DNA from 3 places in the Cellvibrio fontiphilus genome. Region 3 is predicted to be linked to each of the others. Evidence: predicted binding sites of a transcription regulator. Region 3 holds the regulator's gene; each other region holds the start of a gene.
What was found. Region 3 encodes FNR, which switches genes on or off when oxygen is low (the NO sensors DNR and NnrR bind a similar motif). Its sites were predicted from a motif close to TTGATNNNNATCAA; they were not measured.
Positions count from the first base shown of each region.

Region 1 (5,640 bases), on a different contig from region 3:
GTTATGAAGTGTTTGAGCGCTACCTTGGCGCGGGCGATCTGCTGCTTACCGCCCATCACGCCAATGATCAGGCAGAAACCCTGCTGCTGCGACTCGTGCGCGGTACCGGGCCACGGGGCTTGGCGGCCATGGCGGCGCAACGGCCGCTGGGCAATGGGTTACTGGTGCGCCCTTTGCTGGGGTTTTCGCGCGCGCAACTGGAGGCCTATGCCCGGGCACAGCAGCTGCGCTGGGTGGAGGATGAGAGCAATCAGGATGATGCCTACGACCGCAATTTTCTACGCAATCAGGTGCTGCCTTTGCTCGTGCAGCGCTGGCCGGCGTTGATGCGCAAGTGGCAGCAAACTGCCGAACTCTGCGCCGAACAGGAGGACTTACTCACGGAGTTGGCGCAGGCGGATTTACGCGCTGCCACACCGCGTGCTGAGCGGGTTGGGCAAAGTATTGATCTGCAAGCGCTCAAGGCTTTATCGCCCGCACGTGTGCAAAACCTGCTGCGCTACTGGCTGCGCAGTCAGGGGCTAAGTGCGCCGGAGCAGAATCATTGGCAGCAAATCCGCCAGCAGTTATTGGATGCCAAGCCAGACAGCGAGGCAAATGTGAGTTGGGGTGATGTCTCGCTGCGCTTATTTCGCGGGCGCCTGTATCGCTTGCCGGTGAGATTACCGACACTCGCCTTGCAGCTGGAGTTATGCCCTGCGGCAGATAAGCCCATGCTGTCGCCCCGACTAAGCAATTTGCAGATTCGCCCCCGCCTAGGCGGCGAGCGCTGCAAACCCGCCGGTCGCGCCCATTCGCAAACCCTGAAAAAACTCCTGCAGGAATATGGTTTGGAACCCTGGTGGCGCGAACAATTGCCGCTGGTCTACAGCGGTGATGAGTTAGTCGCCGTGGGCGATTTATGGGTCTGTGAGGGTTATGCCGCAGAACCGGGCGAGGCGGGTTATAGGTTAGGGTGGCAGCTCGCTGATCACTAATCGGCATTAGATTCACTTGCACCGGATCAACCTGCACCAGATCAGTCCTCGCCAATTTAGCCCACACCAATAAAAACGGGATGCCGAAGCATCCCGTCAGTGCAAACCATTATCGGGCGATTTGGTTAGTAGAGGTAAACCGCACCAGAGGCTTCAAGGTTGTTATCGCTCTGATCCAATCCATTGACGCTGCTTGCCGCCGAGCTGGTGCTGGCGCCGCTGGATGCCGCTACAGAGGCATAACCCTTACCGGATTCACGGTGTGCACCCACCAACATATCTTTGCCATCACCAGAAAGCGTTACGTTCAAACCAAAGCGGTCGCTGGCATCGGTGTTGGGCGCTTTTACATAACTCTTCTGCGACCAGACGCTGTTGTTGCGCGTAAATACAAACACCGCGCCCGAATCAGCTTTACTGGTATCGCCTTCGTCGCCGTTGATTCCAAGGGCAGAGCTGTCTTCAAGGTAGGAGCCGACAGCAAGGGTGTTGCCATTTTCAGACAGACTTACGCTGTTACCAAACTGACCACCACCGGTCACCTCTATTCGATAAGTGACATTGGTAACCGCTACCAAGGCTATGCCTGAGTGTTTGGTCAGGCTGCTGGGTTTGATAAGTGCCTCTTGCGCCCAGGTTTCACCTGACTTGGTAAATACATAAGCGGCGCCGGTGTTGGCAAACTCTATGTCCTGCGCTGTGTCACCGTTAATACCGGTCACTTTACCCGCATCTCCCGGGGCACCTACAACCAGGGTGTTGCCATCGCCGGACACATCCACGCTGGTTCCAAAGCCGGTGTACATGTAGGTGCTGGCAGGTTTCAGGAAGGCTTCCTGAACCCAATTTTGGCCTGAGCGCTTGAAGACGTAAGCGGCGCCATTATCGATTGTGCCCCGCACCTGGTAGCGCCCGGCGTTTTCACATTCTGCATCTATGGTGTAGGTGCCTTCGTTGAAGAAGTAACAGGAGTTTTTAGCTTGATCACCGTTAATACCGGTTGCGTTGCTGTCTTCACCGGTTGCACCTACTACCATGGTGTTGCCATCAGTAGAGAGCGCTATGCTCACGCCAAAGGCGTCGCTTTGTTCGGCATTGGAGGCTTTGACATGTGACTCTTCCTGCCAGCCATTTTCGCCCAAGCGGAAGGTGTATACCGCGCCTGATGCTGAGCCACCGCGGTAGCTGCTGCCAGCCGATGAGCTGCTGGAGGTGGTACTGCTGCTTGAGCTACTGGTGCTGCTGGTCGATGAACTGCTGGAGGGGTAAAACTCCCAGCACTCAAGCGATGACATGCTGCTGGAAGCATTGAAATTTAACACTCCACTTCTACCGATAAAGTCTTCAGAGGTGCCCACAGCAAGGGTTTTACCATCACCTGAAAGCGCCAGGGATTCGCCAAAGCGCAATGCAACTGGCGATTGGGCAAACGCATGAAGGGTCGAGAAAATAGGCTTCACATACGCATCTTGTGTCCAGCTGCCTTCACTGCGGGTGAATACATAAACAACACCTACATCCAAATTTAAGGCAGATAAAAGATCGCCAGTGGCACCCGTTGAAGAGGTTCCAGCGCTGGCTACTTGCTCATAGTTGTTTTGATTACAGTTCACGCCCCAGGATGGGCTGTCTTCCAATAAGGCCGATACTGCCAGGGTATTACCATCGTCAGACAGCGCGACCCGGTAGCCAAAGCGGTCATTGGGCAGGAAGCGGGAGCTATTCAGATTGGGTTGTTCAGTATTGGAGGCTTTCAGGTAGGCCTCTTGTACCCATAAACCGTTTTCTTTTACAAACACATAAACTGCTCCGGCATTCACGGTTTCGTTATTGGTTTGGTCGCCGTTTACACCGGTCACTTTGCTGTCTTCTGCCGGTGCACCCACTGCCATGGTTTGACCATCGGCAGAAATGGTGATGCTCCAACCGAACCAGTCAAAAAAACCAGTGTTAGAGGCTTTAAAGTAGCCGATGGCTTTGACCATCTCCGTCGCGGTGAAGGTGGCATTGGAGCGCTGGCTACAGTCACTGCCGACACAGGCATCAACCCAATAGCGGGTATTGATCCAATCGTGAACATGAACGCCGATTTCGTCGGTTGCGCTGGTGGTGGTCAGGTTGTCTGCAATCAGCTGCGCGCCGTTTTCACCGTCTTGTTTGTAGAGCTTGTAGTGGGTTGCGCCCTCAACCGCGCTCCACTCAAAACTGAGTACTTTTGGGCTTTGCGCTTCCACTTTTACACTTGGCCAAACGCCTGAGCCATTGGCGGGAACTGAGGCCGCACTGAAACTGCTGCGCAGTGAGGAACTGCTCAAGGCGGAGCTACTGCTGGCTGATGATTTGTTGTCGCTTCCTCCGCCACAGGCAGTGAGCAAAATTGAACCGGCTGCCAGCGATAGCAGCAGGGTGGTGCGCTGTAGTAGCGGTAATAAACGATCAATATTCATTCAGCGTGTTCCTGAGGGTTAAAACTGGTCGGTGATTCTGTGTGTCGCGGCGCTTGGTGTCAATCAAATCGCCGGGATTTAGGCGGCGCCTCTACTTCGGCGGAAGTCGCATAAAGACCGCCAAAACCACTAATTGGTTCAGTGGTGTTAGGTGGCGTTAATTTAAAGAAGTTAAGCCCTGCTAGTTGTGAGCAATTGTGCAATAAAAAAGGGCCTTGGTTCAGCCAAGGCCCTATGTGATGCGGCCGCGTTGAGGCAGGTGCTGATCAGAGGGTTTTGAGGTATTCCACCAGTGCCAAACGCTGGGCATGGCTGATGGGCTCCAGCCGGCGCATTACAGGTTTACCTTGCGAATCCTTGCGTGGTCGGCCCTGTTCATCCAGCACAAATACCGGTGTTACGCCGGCAGCGTATTCGTGCCCTTTATTAGAGTTGCTGGGCAGGCTGGTATCGAACACAAACAGATCCGGGTACTGCGCCGGGTCGCGTCCAACAAAACCGACTTTTATCGGATCCAATTCGCGGCTGCCAAGGGTAAATTTGTTGGGGCGGCAGACTTTTCCTGAGGCAATCTCCTGATCGCTACAGCTGGGCATAAATAGCTCGTACAGGCTGGGAACCGATCCATTGTGTAAATAGGGTGCAGTTGCCCAGATGCCATTGAGCGGACGCGCTTTATAAGCCGCAAGTGTGGCGGGCTTGTCCTTATCTACCACTTCAAAATCCAGGTGGCGCTGGGTGTGTTTGATTGGATTGTCACCGATGGAGGCAAACAAATCGTAAAGTTTTTCAGCCCAGCGGCGGATGAATGTTTTGTCGTGATCCGGCTCTATTAACACGCCTTCAACAGCGCTACTCAGTGCAGGCAGCACCGGTGTGTTGGCTGCGTAGCGCGGTGACGCTGGATTGAGTGGCTTGATTTTGGTGCCTTCAAAGTAGCCACTTTTCCCTGAATAGTTGAGTGCATTCATTGCCATGTAAGGGTCTGTGCCTATGGTTTGCAGGCTTGCAAATTGGGCGATGATGCGGCGCTTGGGATCGGTGCGGTCAATCGCCTCATGACAGCTGTGGCATTGATAGTTAATAAAAACCTCGCGCCCCTGTTCTGCCAGTGATTGGTTGATAGGGGGCAGGACTTGTTGTGCTGCCAGCTCTTCCCAGCTGGGCGACCAGAGGCTTTCCAGATGACGCTCGATACGTGTCAGGTTGCGCACCACTACCGATGAGCGATAACCAATATCTCCGCGTTGTTTTTGTAAATCAAACTGCGCAAACACGCCGAGTGCCTCGCCGGTATTGCGCCCGAGTGGCCCGGCTAATTCGTTGTCGCCAACCCCATTCCATTGCACAAAATCATGTTGTGGGGTGTCCCACAAGTAGGGGTAGCTAACGGGTGCACTGGCGGGGTTAAAGTTTGGTTCCCTGGGGGTGAGGTGGGCCAGAACGCGATTGTAAATTCGCCCGAAAGCATCCAGTCGCCCATAACCATAAGCCACCAGCTGTTCACCGTGGCGCGGTTCGTTGACCTTGTTATAGGTCGAGATTTGCGCGGCTAGGGTTGTTAACTCAGCGCGAAAAGCTTCTTGTTCAGCAGGATATTTTCCTTTTAACACCTTGGCGGCAAGGCGTTCAAATTTTGCGGGATTCTCCAGGCTGGCGTTGAGTGCGGCTGACAAACTGCCCAGCATTTTTTCCATATCGGCCAGAGGCGCGCCTCCGTCGATCCTGATAGCGGTTCCCTGAAAATGAATCTGGCTGGTGTGACAGGCGGCGCAGGTAAAACCTACGTAATCCTTACCGCCATGTTCATCTTTTACCCAGCCCACCGCCAGTCCGTCGGGGTTGGCTATGGAGGGGCTTTGCGTCAGGTAACGCAATCGGTTCATATGCTGGTCAGAGCGAAATAATTCTTCGCTGTCTGCCACTTCCAAATGCAGAAAAATATCGTAGGGAATCAAGTTAGACCCCTGGGTGACATTGTAAAACCACAGGCTCTGTGCAGCGCTCCAATTTTGCTCGGGATAAACAATACGCCCGGCGCTATCCCCAAAACTATCCGGTTGGTTTGTGTCAGCGTTCAATCTGGCGTGGCGCTCGCCATCTACCAAAACACCCTGTGAAAGATAACTACAGCCCTGAACAAACACACACAAGAGTAAAACCCGTGAGCACCAATTAATTCTGTGTAAGGTGGGAGCAAACAACGTGATCATTCC
Region 1 is NZ_JBHRTF010000001.1:388,175-393,814, forward strand. Features, by position in the region: gene tilS (tRNA lysidine(34) synthetase TilS) at 1-977, shown strand, start outside; gene ACFODX_RS01695 (FG-GAP repeat protein) at 1,103-3,424, opposite strand; gene ACFODX_RS01700 (di-heme-cytochrome C peroxidase) at 3,691-5,505, opposite strand.
Region 1: a site for FNR is predicted at 3,478-3,491, ahead of ACFODX_RS01695 (FG-GAP repeat protein). Genes of this name have one in related genera too.

Region 2 (5,640 bases), on a different contig from region 3:
GTTTTCATAGGGTTGTGGAGGCAGCGATGAGCAGGCGCCAAGCACCATACAAGCGCCCAGGGCGATGGTTTTTATCATGAGTATTTTCATAATTACTCCCGGTGTTGGATTCGGCGTTAGCGCGCGGGCTGCCAATCAATAAATATTTTTTCCAGCGAATAGCCGGCGGCCTGTGCATCGGTCAATTGCGGGCGCTGCTCATTGATTGTGGCGCCGGGGCCTGAACTTTGGTATTCAAAAAAGCGCGATTCTTCCGGGGTAAATATCCGGCTCTTGGTGCCGTCGGGTGCTGTGCCCGCCATGCTCGACCAACCTTGCGGGTGAATATGTTTATCCATAAAGGTGCGAATAAAAACCGCTTTGCCAATTGCATTCGGGTCGGCATAGCGACCATCGGGAAATGTTGTGGTGGGGTGCCAGGGGCGCCCCAGGGTGATGCTGTGTTCCGGCACACCGGCTTCGTAAGTCAGTTTGCAATCCAAAAATGTTAGTCCGAATTCGCGTTGGATATTGGTGGATGGTGCGGTGATAAAACTTTGGATTTCTCCCGCATTAAAACTGCTGTTGCGCGGGCGACTGATAATGGTGGATTGATCAAACACTGCATTGCCTTGACCAAAAATAAAATCCACATTGCCGCTAATAGCGCTTTGATAAAAATAGGCGCGTTTGCCATGCACAAATAAGGTGTCCTGATAGCCATTCAAAGTGACTTTGCTAAGGCTGACTCTGTCGCTGCCGGTATCCAATAACAGAGCCACAGCTTGGCTATCGCCCGCTTTGGTTGGGTCGTCATCGCCTTTGGCATCGTTGGTCAAATAATCAAAGGTATTTTCAATTGTCAGCTCGGCAAGGTGTACATCGGTGGAGTTAATCGACATTGTTGCCGAGCCGGGTGTGCCCCAACCATCGGCTCTATAACCGCGCGAATTACCGGCGTAGGCATCGAAATAAATAATGGTTTTGGCTGCGCCCTCACCGCGAATTTCAAGGTTGGGCCGAGTGATGGTTACTTTTTCTTTGTATTGACCCGCCTTGATCAAGACGCGGTAGCGCACTGCTGTATTCTCCGGTGCATCAGCAAGTGCTGCTTGAATGCTGCTGTAAGCGCCCGGTGTATTTGCATCCACTATGGCATCGTATTGGCGAAGCGTGGCCGCGGCGGGTTTATCTTTGCCAGGGGTATCTTGTTTTAGCTCACAGGCGCTTAGCAGTAAGGCGAGTGTTGCACTAACTATTGTTATTAATCGCATCCAGGGCGCTCCATTATGAAAAGGTTTGCTGCCTAGACGATTGTTGGCAAAAAATCCGCCATGCACATGGGTAAAAAAATCCCGAACTGAATCCATCAGTTCGAGATAAGCAGAATAAAAAACGTGAATTTTTATTTAAAAGGAATAAGCGGCGCCGAGCATAAATACCAGCGGGTCAATCGCCACGTCCACGCTCGCGGCGTGGTTGCCATCCACGTAAATACGCGCGGTGGTTTCTATGTCGATTTTCCACACGGCTGCATTTAAATACCAATGGTCATTCAGTTGCAGGTCAGCGCCTAATTGCAGTGCGAGGCCGGTGGAATCCTTGAGCGATATATCGGTAGCGCCATTCAATGCGCCATCCAGAGTGGCGCTGCTGCTGGTATCAAAAAAGGTGGTGTAGTTGAGGCCAATGCCCGCATAGGGTTGGAATTTGCCTTGGCTCAGCGGGTAATACTGCAGGGATACCGTAGGAGGTAAGTGTTTGGTGCTGCCTATATCCACGCCTTTCAGGGCGCCGCTGCCCACTATGTCGTGCTCAAAGGGCAGTGCGGCCAATACTTCAACACCGATATGGGGTGTGGCAAACCAGGTGCCGGAAAAGCCAAGGCCGGTGGCATTTTCCACATCCACCCCGCCGCCTAATACGGTGCCGCTGCTGGCATCGGGTTCGACTTGTGCAACACCTACACGTACTAAAAAATCACCGGCTTCATGGGCTTGTGTAAAGGGCGCAACGCAGCCGCTACCGATCACCAATGCCATAATTAATTGACGCATTTTCGCTTCCTCTGTTGTTCACTCTTCGTTAATCACAGCGGCAGTGTTACGAAAATTCACAGAGCGAAAATTGATATATATCAAGCAAATTTGGCGAATGAAAAAATAAAAAAGTAACTGGAAATTATTTGATGTGACGCAAAGTTCCGTCGCGGTTCAGCGGTTAAGGCGGAGTGTTTTCGACAAACGAAAAACCTTCAGGGTAGTGATGGTAGCCATCAAAATCGCCTTTGCTGAGCGGTACACCAGCATTGCGGGCGATGGCGTAAGCCATGCTCAGGTGAAAGAAAAAATTGGGTAGTGAATAGAGCTGTGCATATTCCAGTGCCGGCAAATGCAATTGGGTAAAACCGGCCTTATCGCTAATGATGGTGGTGGCGTGAATAAAATCGCTCGCCGGAATTGCCTGTAAATACTCGATGGTCTGGCTGATTTGTAATTGCAAGCCGGCGTAAGTTTCGTCGCTATTATCAAAACTGATTCTGGGGCGCGAGCTAAGCGGGCAGCAACAGCGCAGCGAGAAGTTAGCGGCAGTGCGCACTTGCGCCAGCAGCGGCAACATGCCCGGGTATAGGCTCTGTTGCAGCAGGCTGTTATCGCCACCGGTATGGCTATCCATTTTTGCCAGCATGGTTTTTAACTGCTGCAAATAGCGGCAAAAAATAATCGCGGGATTAATACTGTGGTTGTTCATGCTCGGCGTCTGTTAACGGTTAAATAGACGGCGCCAACCGGTTTTGGGCGCGCTGGTTGCTGCAGTTGTGGGTGCAGCGGTTGGCGATTCTTTACTGTGTTCAGCAAGCTCACCTGACTCATCGGCCTGCTGGAAATAAATTAACAAACGCCCCACCATTTCGCGATCATAATCAAACGGCGAAAACTCTGTCAGGCTGTGTTGTGCCAAAAAGTCGCGCAATTTTTTTTCAGTGGGCAAATACTTCATGCTCCAGTCCTGAAATAAGCGGCGCTTGGTAAAACCTTTTAATAAAATTTTGGGGTTTTTATGGCGCGGGTCCAGGCAAATCCGCTGATAGGTTTCCACCACCGCATCGCGCTGGCCTTCCAAACATTGAAAGAAATAACCGTTGCCGTAATAGAGCACACCACCCACTTGCGCGCGGGTATTATTGCGGCGCGACTCGGTGAGAATTCGCCCCACCTCCAGTTCAACACCCTGGTTTGCCGCATCAAATGTTGCTTCACTGGCATAGACCAGCCTAACTAAATCATCCACAAATATTTCCTCCAGCGCCTATTGAACACCCGGTTTTGGGTGCAGGCTCTTCAACAACTGATTCGGACAACAGCCCGCGTTAATGGTGCCCATAAAAAACCATTAACGCGGCAAAAGGTTTATTTCTTTTTAAATAACAAGGTCACGCGGTTGGATTCGCCAATCATGCGATTTTGGTTTTTCTGCGCTTCAGTGCCGCTCAAGCTCGGCAACAAACGCCACACATTGTCATCCGCTTGCGGTTGGTCTTTGGGGTTTTTGTTGATGTCACTGCTGCCCACAAATTCAAAACCGGCGTCAGTCATGGCCTTGATAATGGCTGACTCTTTCAAATAACCGCGGCTGCCATCGGCCCAGGCATCGGGTTTGTCTTCGCTCATGGCATGTTGCACCACACCTACCACACCACCCGGTTTTAATACGCGATGGGTTTCCGCCAGCGCTTGTTTCAGGTAATTGCCTTTGGCGTCAAAACGCGCGAGGTTGTGCAGGGCGCGGATAAACAACACTGCATCGGCCTTGCCGGTCAATTCGGCGGGTAAATTGGCAAAAGTGTAGGCTTCGGCCTTGGCGGGGCCCCAACTTTTAGCATCGCCGCTCCACTGCGCAGGCCAGCCTTTGCGTTTTTCAATAAATTCTGGAGTCGCAAAACCGCCAAATTCCGGCCACATGGCAAGGCTGTAATCCACCCCGATCAAGCGACCGTTTTCGCCCAGATAGGGCATTAAAATTTTGGAATACCAACCATCCCCCGGCAGCGCTTCCACCACCGTATCACCCGGTTTAATGCCAAAAAACGCCAGGGTTTCCACCGGGTTGCGCGCAGCATAACGGGCCTGGTGCTCAGCGGGCAGGCTTTGGGTAATGGTTTGCAGCTGTTGTTTATGTTGATCGTTCAAGCCGCTCAGGGCGCTGTCGGTAGCGCAGCCGTGAAGCAGTATGGCCGCCGCCAGTAAGGCAATTTTTTTCATGGATGAACTCCTTGCAATTTTTGCATTAATAAATGGATTCGTAATCCGCATCAAAACGGATGTCCATTATTCGCCGATTTTTACAGAGAGATAATTATTTTTTGTAAAGCAGGAGGGATTTTTTTGCAGGGAAAGCCAAGCTTGCCAGGCAGCAAGCTTGGTTGTCTGGACGGGAATCAATACACCAAGGTCTGCATTGCATGTGCAGGGATGGCGACATTGGTTTCCATATCGCCAATATAGAAGCGATAGTTAATCGCGCTGTCGCTGTTATTCATTACCACGGTAGCGAGAGAATTGTCGCTGTTGATAAATGAAGTGACTTGCAACAGGCTGCGGCTGGCAACAGCGCTGACGCGTTTGGCGTTGGGGCGAATAAATTTGGAGAAGTGTCCCAGATAATAATAAGTGGGTGTGTAAATTAGTTCGCCATTGGTGTCGGCATGAATAGGTGCAAAGCAAAAATTGCCTACGTGGTTGGGGCCGCCGGTGTGATCCAGCAAAATATTCCAGTCAGTCCAGGCCACGGCGCCGGCATTAAAATCGTTGATGATGGAATCGCCGTAGCGTTCAGCATTCGGCCAGTAGTGATAGCGCTCGGCATTGAATTTTTCTACTGTCGCTTCGGTGAGCAATAAATTCACATTGGGGTAAGCCTTGGCAACTTCGGCAACGTTGCTGTACATGGGTTTGCCGCCGGTCCAGGTTTCATACCAGTGGAAACCAATTCCCCACACATATTGCGCTGCTTCCGGGTCGCCCATAATGGTGTTGGCGCGATGCACAATTAAATCGCGGTTGTGATCCCACACAATAATTTTTTTATCGCCCATGCCGGCTTTTTTTAATGTTGGCCCCAAATGATTTTTTAAAAAGTCGCGCTCTTCCGCGGCGGTGAAAATCATGGATTCCCAAGTCTGTTTGGCCATGGGTTCGTTTTGCACCGTCAGCCCCCAAATGGGAATGCCTGCTTTTTCATAGGCCTGAATAAATTTCACATAATAATTGGCCCAGGCTTCGTTATATTCGGGCAACAATTTGCCGCCCTGTAACATGTTGTTGGTGTCTTTCATAAACGCCGGTGCACTCCAGGGGCTGGCGTAGGTAGTAATTTCACCGCCTGCAGCTTTGATCGCCTGTTTGATCATTGGAATGCGATATTTTTTATCGGGCGCTATATCAAAGGTTTTTAATTCCTTATCGCCTTCTTTGATGTAAGTGTGACTGCCGCTGGCAAAGTCGGAGCTGTGAATGGTGGTGCGCAACAGGCTGTAGCCGATACCGTCTTTTTGATCGTAATAAGCTTTTAAAAATTCCGCTTTTTTCTTGCTGCTGAGTTTGGCGTAAGTTTCGGCGCTGGCATCGGTAATGGCGCCGCCAATACCCAACAAGGTTTGGT
Region 2 is NZ_JBHRTF010000002.1:145,637-151,276, reverse strand. Features, by position in the region: gene ACFODX_RS02560 (alpha/beta hydrolase fold domain-containing protein) at 1-90, opposite strand, end outside; gene ACFODX_RS02555 (pectinesterase family protein) at 117-1,253, opposite strand; gene ACFODX_RS02550 (OmpW/AlkL family protein) at 1,389-2,036, opposite strand; gene ACFODX_RS02545 (DUF1993 domain-containing protein) at 2,200-2,730, opposite strand; gene ACFODX_RS02540 (BLUF domain-containing protein) at 2,743-3,270, opposite strand; gene ACFODX_RS02535 (class I SAM-dependent methyltransferase) at 3,390-4,241, opposite strand; gene ACFODX_RS02530 (glycoside hydrolase family 30 protein) at 4,418-5,640, opposite strand, start outside.
Region 2: a site for FNR is predicted at 2,107-2,120, ahead of ACFODX_RS02550 (OmpW/AlkL family protein). Genes of this name have one in related genera too.

Region 3 (5,640 bases):
CCATATTGATCGCACAGGCTTATTAGCCATCTGGCAGGGCTGGTGGCTGGGCGGGTTTCTCCAGAGCGTGCTTATTGTTGGCCCACTACTGGCTGTTACCTGGCCATTTATTACGCGCTGGCAACACCGCCACCCCAAATATTGGCGGGCAGCCAGTGGCAATGTTCGCCGCTCAGTGCTGCGGCTATTGGGTGCCATATCCACCAGTGTGCTGGTTTATGGGGCGGCCACCATTGAATTGGCAGATGCAAACCTGAATCAGGCTCTCGCCGCGAATCCTTCCGCAGTGACAGATGCCATCTCGGTATTACAGCAGACGACCTGGGTATTTTTCTGGGTGTTTGCGATGATAATTTTGTTCATCGCCTTCTTTGGCTATCAACTATTCACCCGGTGGCAGCAATCCACCGACAAGTTGCTGCGTGAACTGCACAGCGCCAATGAGCGTCTGGAAAGCCTGGCGCAAATCGATGGGCTGACGGGTTTATTAAACCGTCGCACCATGGATGAACGCCTGACCAAAGAATGGCAGCGCGCCAAAAGAACCGGCAACGGCAGTGCGCTAGTATTGCTGGATATAGATCACTTCAAAAACATTAATGATCGATATGGCCACGCAGCAGGCGATTTGGTCATCCGTACTATCGCCGGGGCAATTCAGGCTGAAGCCAGGGGCATGGACCTCGCCAGTCGCTATGGCGGTGAAGAGTTCGTGATTTTACTGCCCCAGACCGACACCAGTGGCGCAGTACAATTTGCCGAGCGAATACGCGCTCGTGTGGCTACTGCTGTCGGCTACCACGAAACCCATACCTTACAAGTGACCGTCAGTTTGGGAGTCGCTATTTTTTCACCGCAAGACAACAACTTTAACCAGTGGCTAGCGCGAGCTGACCGGGCGTTGTACGCCGCTAAGGCTGCAGGGCGCAACCAAGTGATGGTGGCAGATTAATCCAGCAATCCCCAGTAATAAAAAAACCGCACATAGAGTGCGGTTTTTAGAAGGTTGCCTGTCGAGCGACAGGTCAAACTAGCGAGACGAATTAGAGACCAATTACGTTTTCCGCTTGCGGACCTTTTTGGCCCGGCTTCACATCAAACTCAACACGCTGACCTTCAGCCAGGGTTTTAAAACCCGAACCACTGATAGCGCTGTAGTGTACAAATACATCTTGCCCGGCTTCACTTGCGATAAAACCAAAACCTTTGGATTCATTAAACCATTTAACGGTACCAGTACTTCTAGCCATAATTAACCTCGGTGTTTTTAATAAAAATGAATACTCCACAAGGGATTAAGCTGGTGAATTCAGATCTTACTTATGAAAAACAGAACGAGGTGCTAATAGTTTTACTGCTAGAACAACGATGCGACTTACCATAAATAATGCTGCTAACTGACCAGCAGATCCAATATATTATCGAGCCAACTGCAAGTAAAGAGGCTCTTTTAGCAAACCAGCCTTCTTTTTGGTTATAAGCCGACATCAATAACCAGTGTTGCCCCAATACCGATATTTCCGCTCACATTTGAGCTAAATCAACTATTTACCACCTCCAGTAAAGCTGCAACAATCCCTTTTTATCTGGTGGTGCAAGTGCTAGCACCATGACTATTAATCGAGGTGCCGGCGCCATGACAGTTAATCAAAATATCGTAAAAACCCAAGATGCAAACTGTCCTCACGATAAACGAGTCAGCTGCGGTAATTGCCGGCTAAATACCATTTGCCTACCTATCAGTTTGCACATTGAGGATATCGACCGCCTAAACGGTATCATCCAACGCGGTAAGCCTTTGCAAAAAGGCGATTATCTCTATCGCGCCAATGACCATTTTCACTCGGTTTATGCAATACGCTCCGGTGCGGTAAAGGCGCTGACCCTGAGCGATAATGGAGAAGAGCAAGTCACCGGTTTTTATTTGCCCGGAGAAGTAGTGGGCATGGATGGCATAGCTGACAACCGTTACACCAACTCCGTAATCGCACTGGAAACCGCATCTGTGTGCGAAATCCCCTTCAATCGGATGGAAGAATTAAGTTTACAAATACCTAATTTGCAACGTCACTTCTTCCAACTTATGAGCCGTGAAATAACCCAGGACCAGCAGATTATTACCTTACTCAGCAAAAGCAGTGCCGAAGAGCGCATAGCCGCATTATTACTGAGTATTTCCAGCCGCAATAGCCGCCGACAACTTTCGGCCAATGCATTCCGCCTGCCCATGTCACGCACCGACATAGGCAATTACCTGGGTTTAACCATTGAAACCGTCAGTCGTATTTTCACTCGCCTGCAAAAGCAAAATGTTATTTCAGTCGATAAAAAAGAAGTACTCATTACCGATATGGAATTACTCCGCAATATCGCTAATGGCGATGGCCACTGCTAAATTGCAGCATAAAACTTTCATGAGAATCCGTAATGATTAGCAACCCGCGTTTGCAAGCCACCCTCTCTGCGTTTGATAGAGCCAACCTGCAAGACCCCAATACTGAAATAGTGGACGGCAAGCCTGTTGCCAAAGAATGGATTTACGGGCAGCGAATGAGCAAGCAGCTGCAAGTATTTTGCCCCCAAGCTTCAGAGGCACTGCAGCTCGCCGCTCGCAGCCAGCATATTTGTCGCTGGAAAATACCTCGCGCTGACTATCCTATGGATCGTGCGGGTTACAAAAGATGGCGACTGGATCTTGCCCAATTACACGGTGAAATAGCCGGCAATATCATGGCTGAAGAAGGCTACGATGAAACCATGGTCGCGCGCGTGAAAGATCTGTTGCTAAAACGCAGTTTGAAGCGCGATGAAGAAGTGCAAACACTGGAAGATGTTATCTGTCTGGTATTTATTGAATTTTATCTGGAAGATTTTGCCAGCAAACACGATGAAACCAAACTGATCGATATCATCCGGAAGACCTGGAACAAAATGTCAACCAAAGGTCACGAAGCCGCATTGAAATTGCCATTACGCGATGAAATGTTAACCTTGGTTGGCAAAGCACTTAGCACCGACAACTGATCTCTATTGCTACAACCCTGTTGATCCAATTCTTGGCGTAAATTATTAAAAAGGAAACCACCGTGTACCTAGCTCTAAAACACCTGCATTTAACCTTCGTTGCTCTCTCATTATTGATTTTTGTAGTGCGCGGCCTCTGGTTATTTATGCATTCAACCATGCTTGACAAAAAACTATTCAAAATAGCACCACATATTATCAATACCATTATGTTGGTGAGCGGTATTATTTTGGCTGTACATCTGGGCATGAAACTCGGTGAGCATACTTGGCTGATGGCTAAAATTATCGGCTTGATTGTGTTTATTATTTTGGGTGTGGGCGCATTCAAAGTTCGCCATCCGCTTGCGCAAAAAATACTCTGGGTAGATGCCCTGGTTGTTTTTGCCTATATCGTCAGTGTGGCAATCACTAAAAGTCCAATGGGATTCCTCAACTAAAAGGACAAACACGTCAGTGGCGGTTAGACGCCGCTGATGTGTCATCCAGAGGCTGCAATACGCAATTTCACCCTCACCTCGCCTTTGCTAAAACACTGCATTTATCAAGTACTTATCCCTTTCTCTTCCCACCTTTAATTACCCTGTGCAAGAACAATACATTTATTTGCATTTTTGGATATTTGAACCATATTTAGATCAAGAAGTAATTAATAAGGTTGATTTTATTTACAATACTTGACGTTTTTTAAAAAGTGATTTATATCACGTATCTGCTGTTTAGCTTTCCAATAACTTTAATAATCGGCGAACTCTATGAATAAAATAATCTCGACCATTATCCTTTTTTGCTTTGCTCAAATGACATTTGCGTGCGATGAAACATGCAAACGCACCAAAGCTGAAGCGGCAAACAATATTAAATTTGCCACCTATCTCAACGCAAAATACTGCAAAACCACCGGTGTGGATTTTTTGCTTCAGGGGCGTAAAAGTTTACAAGCTTATCGTGAAAAACAACTGCCAACGGCGCATCGCGGTGGAGCTAAAAATATCCGCAACTTTATTCTGCAACGCAAAGACTGGCTGCAAGAGTGCGACAATTACCTGCAGTTAACTGAACAGGGCCGTATTTTTCGCGATAAAGAAAGTACGGAAAAAATTCTTGGCTCATTGACTACTACTGCTGAGGAACTGCACAAAATCATGATGCGGCCACGTGCGGAGGTCGAGAGTCTGGAAGTGGTTACCGCTCCGGCAGCACAAAAATTTGATGAATTATTCAAGCATGTAGACACGCACTACCTTGAGCTACAGCGTCGCGGCTTGCTTTAAATAGTTATTATTTACCCCATAAAAAAAACCGGCGAATTTACGCCGGTTTTTTTTATGGGTATCGAACGAATCAGGATTTCTTTTTTAGCGAAAGCACAGGGCGCTCTGGTTTGTCCGGGCGCTCAGCGAATTGGCGAGCGAGTTCTTCACGGGCCTTTATCGCTTCTGTCTTGGCAGTTGCCGCGGGACTAGACTGCCAGGATTTAGGTGCACTACCACCGGACTTCGCCAAAAACTCCAAGCCGGATCGCAATAACCGCGCCTGATCGACAAAACTGATGCCCTCAGGAAACTTACCTGGATAAACATCGCTCGGATCCTTGGGATTACCTTCGATGCGGATACTAAAACCGCTCGCATGAGTTGCTGTGCCAGCGGCCAAATCAGCCACCCAATCCTCAAAATTCATAGATACCACTAATACTGATTAACGAAAGGCTGCATTAAAACATAAATTATTTATGTGACAAAATAGCGTTTTACTATTTCTTGTCCATGTAAGGCAACAGGTGATAGCGCCGCACCATTAGCCATTTACTGCTGCTGCATTATCGGCAGCTTGGGATTTACGGCGCTGCTCTTCACGCATCTCCAATTTCTGTGCGCGACGCAACTGCCGTTCTGGAGGCAATACACCTATATGCCCCTGATTGCGCTGTTTGGCCAACTCGATTTGTTTTTGACGTTCGGCGAAACGGGTCTTTTGTTCAACGGTAAGCTTGTCGTAACAGCGCGGGCAGCAAACTCCCAACATGTAACGATCAGACTGTTTATCTTCCTCAGTAATCGGGTAACGGCAGCCATGGCATTGATCATAAACGCCTTTTTCCAATTTATGATTCACCGCCACACGGTTATCAAACACAAAACATTCGCCGCGCCACAGGCTCTCTTCCTCTGGAACTTCCTCCAGATATTTGAGTATGCCACCTTCCAAGTGATAAACCTCTTCAAACCCCTGCTCTTTCATGTACGCAGTGGACTTTTCGCAGCGAATACCACCAGTGCAGAACATGGCAACTTTTTTGTGTTTTTTCGGGTCAAGATTTTCTGCAACATAAGCCGGAAACTCACGGAAGGTTTCCGTTTTTGGATCAATTGCCCGTTCAAACGTGCCAATTTCATACTCGTAAGAGTTACGGGTATCTATGACCACTACATCGGGGTCACTGATGAGCGCGTTCCAGTCTTGGGGTTTTACATAGGTGCCCACAATTTTTTGAGGGTCTATGCCGTTAACTCCCATAGTGACGATTTCTTTTTTGAGCTTAACCTTCATGCGATAAAAAGGCTGCTCTTCATAAAAAGACTCTTTATAACTGAGATTGGCAAAGCGGCCGTC
Region 3 is NZ_JBHRTF010000006.1:247,901-253,540, reverse strand. Features, by position in the region: gene ACFODX_RS14960 (GGDEF domain-containing protein) at 1-952, shown strand, start outside; gene ACFODX_RS14955 (cold-shock protein) at 1,044-1,250, opposite strand; gene fnr (fumarate/nitrate reduction transcriptional regulator Fnr) at 1,637-2,395, shown strand; gene ACFODX_RS14945 (DUF4202 domain-containing protein) at 2,428-3,024, shown strand; gene ACFODX_RS14940 (SirB2 family protein) at 3,087-3,464, shown strand; gene ACFODX_RS14935 (hypothetical protein) at 3,825-4,298, shown strand; gene ACFODX_RS14930 (hypothetical protein) at 4,369-4,707, opposite strand; gene trhO (oxygen-dependent tRNA uridine(34) hydroxylase TrhO) at 4,825-5,640, opposite strand, start outside.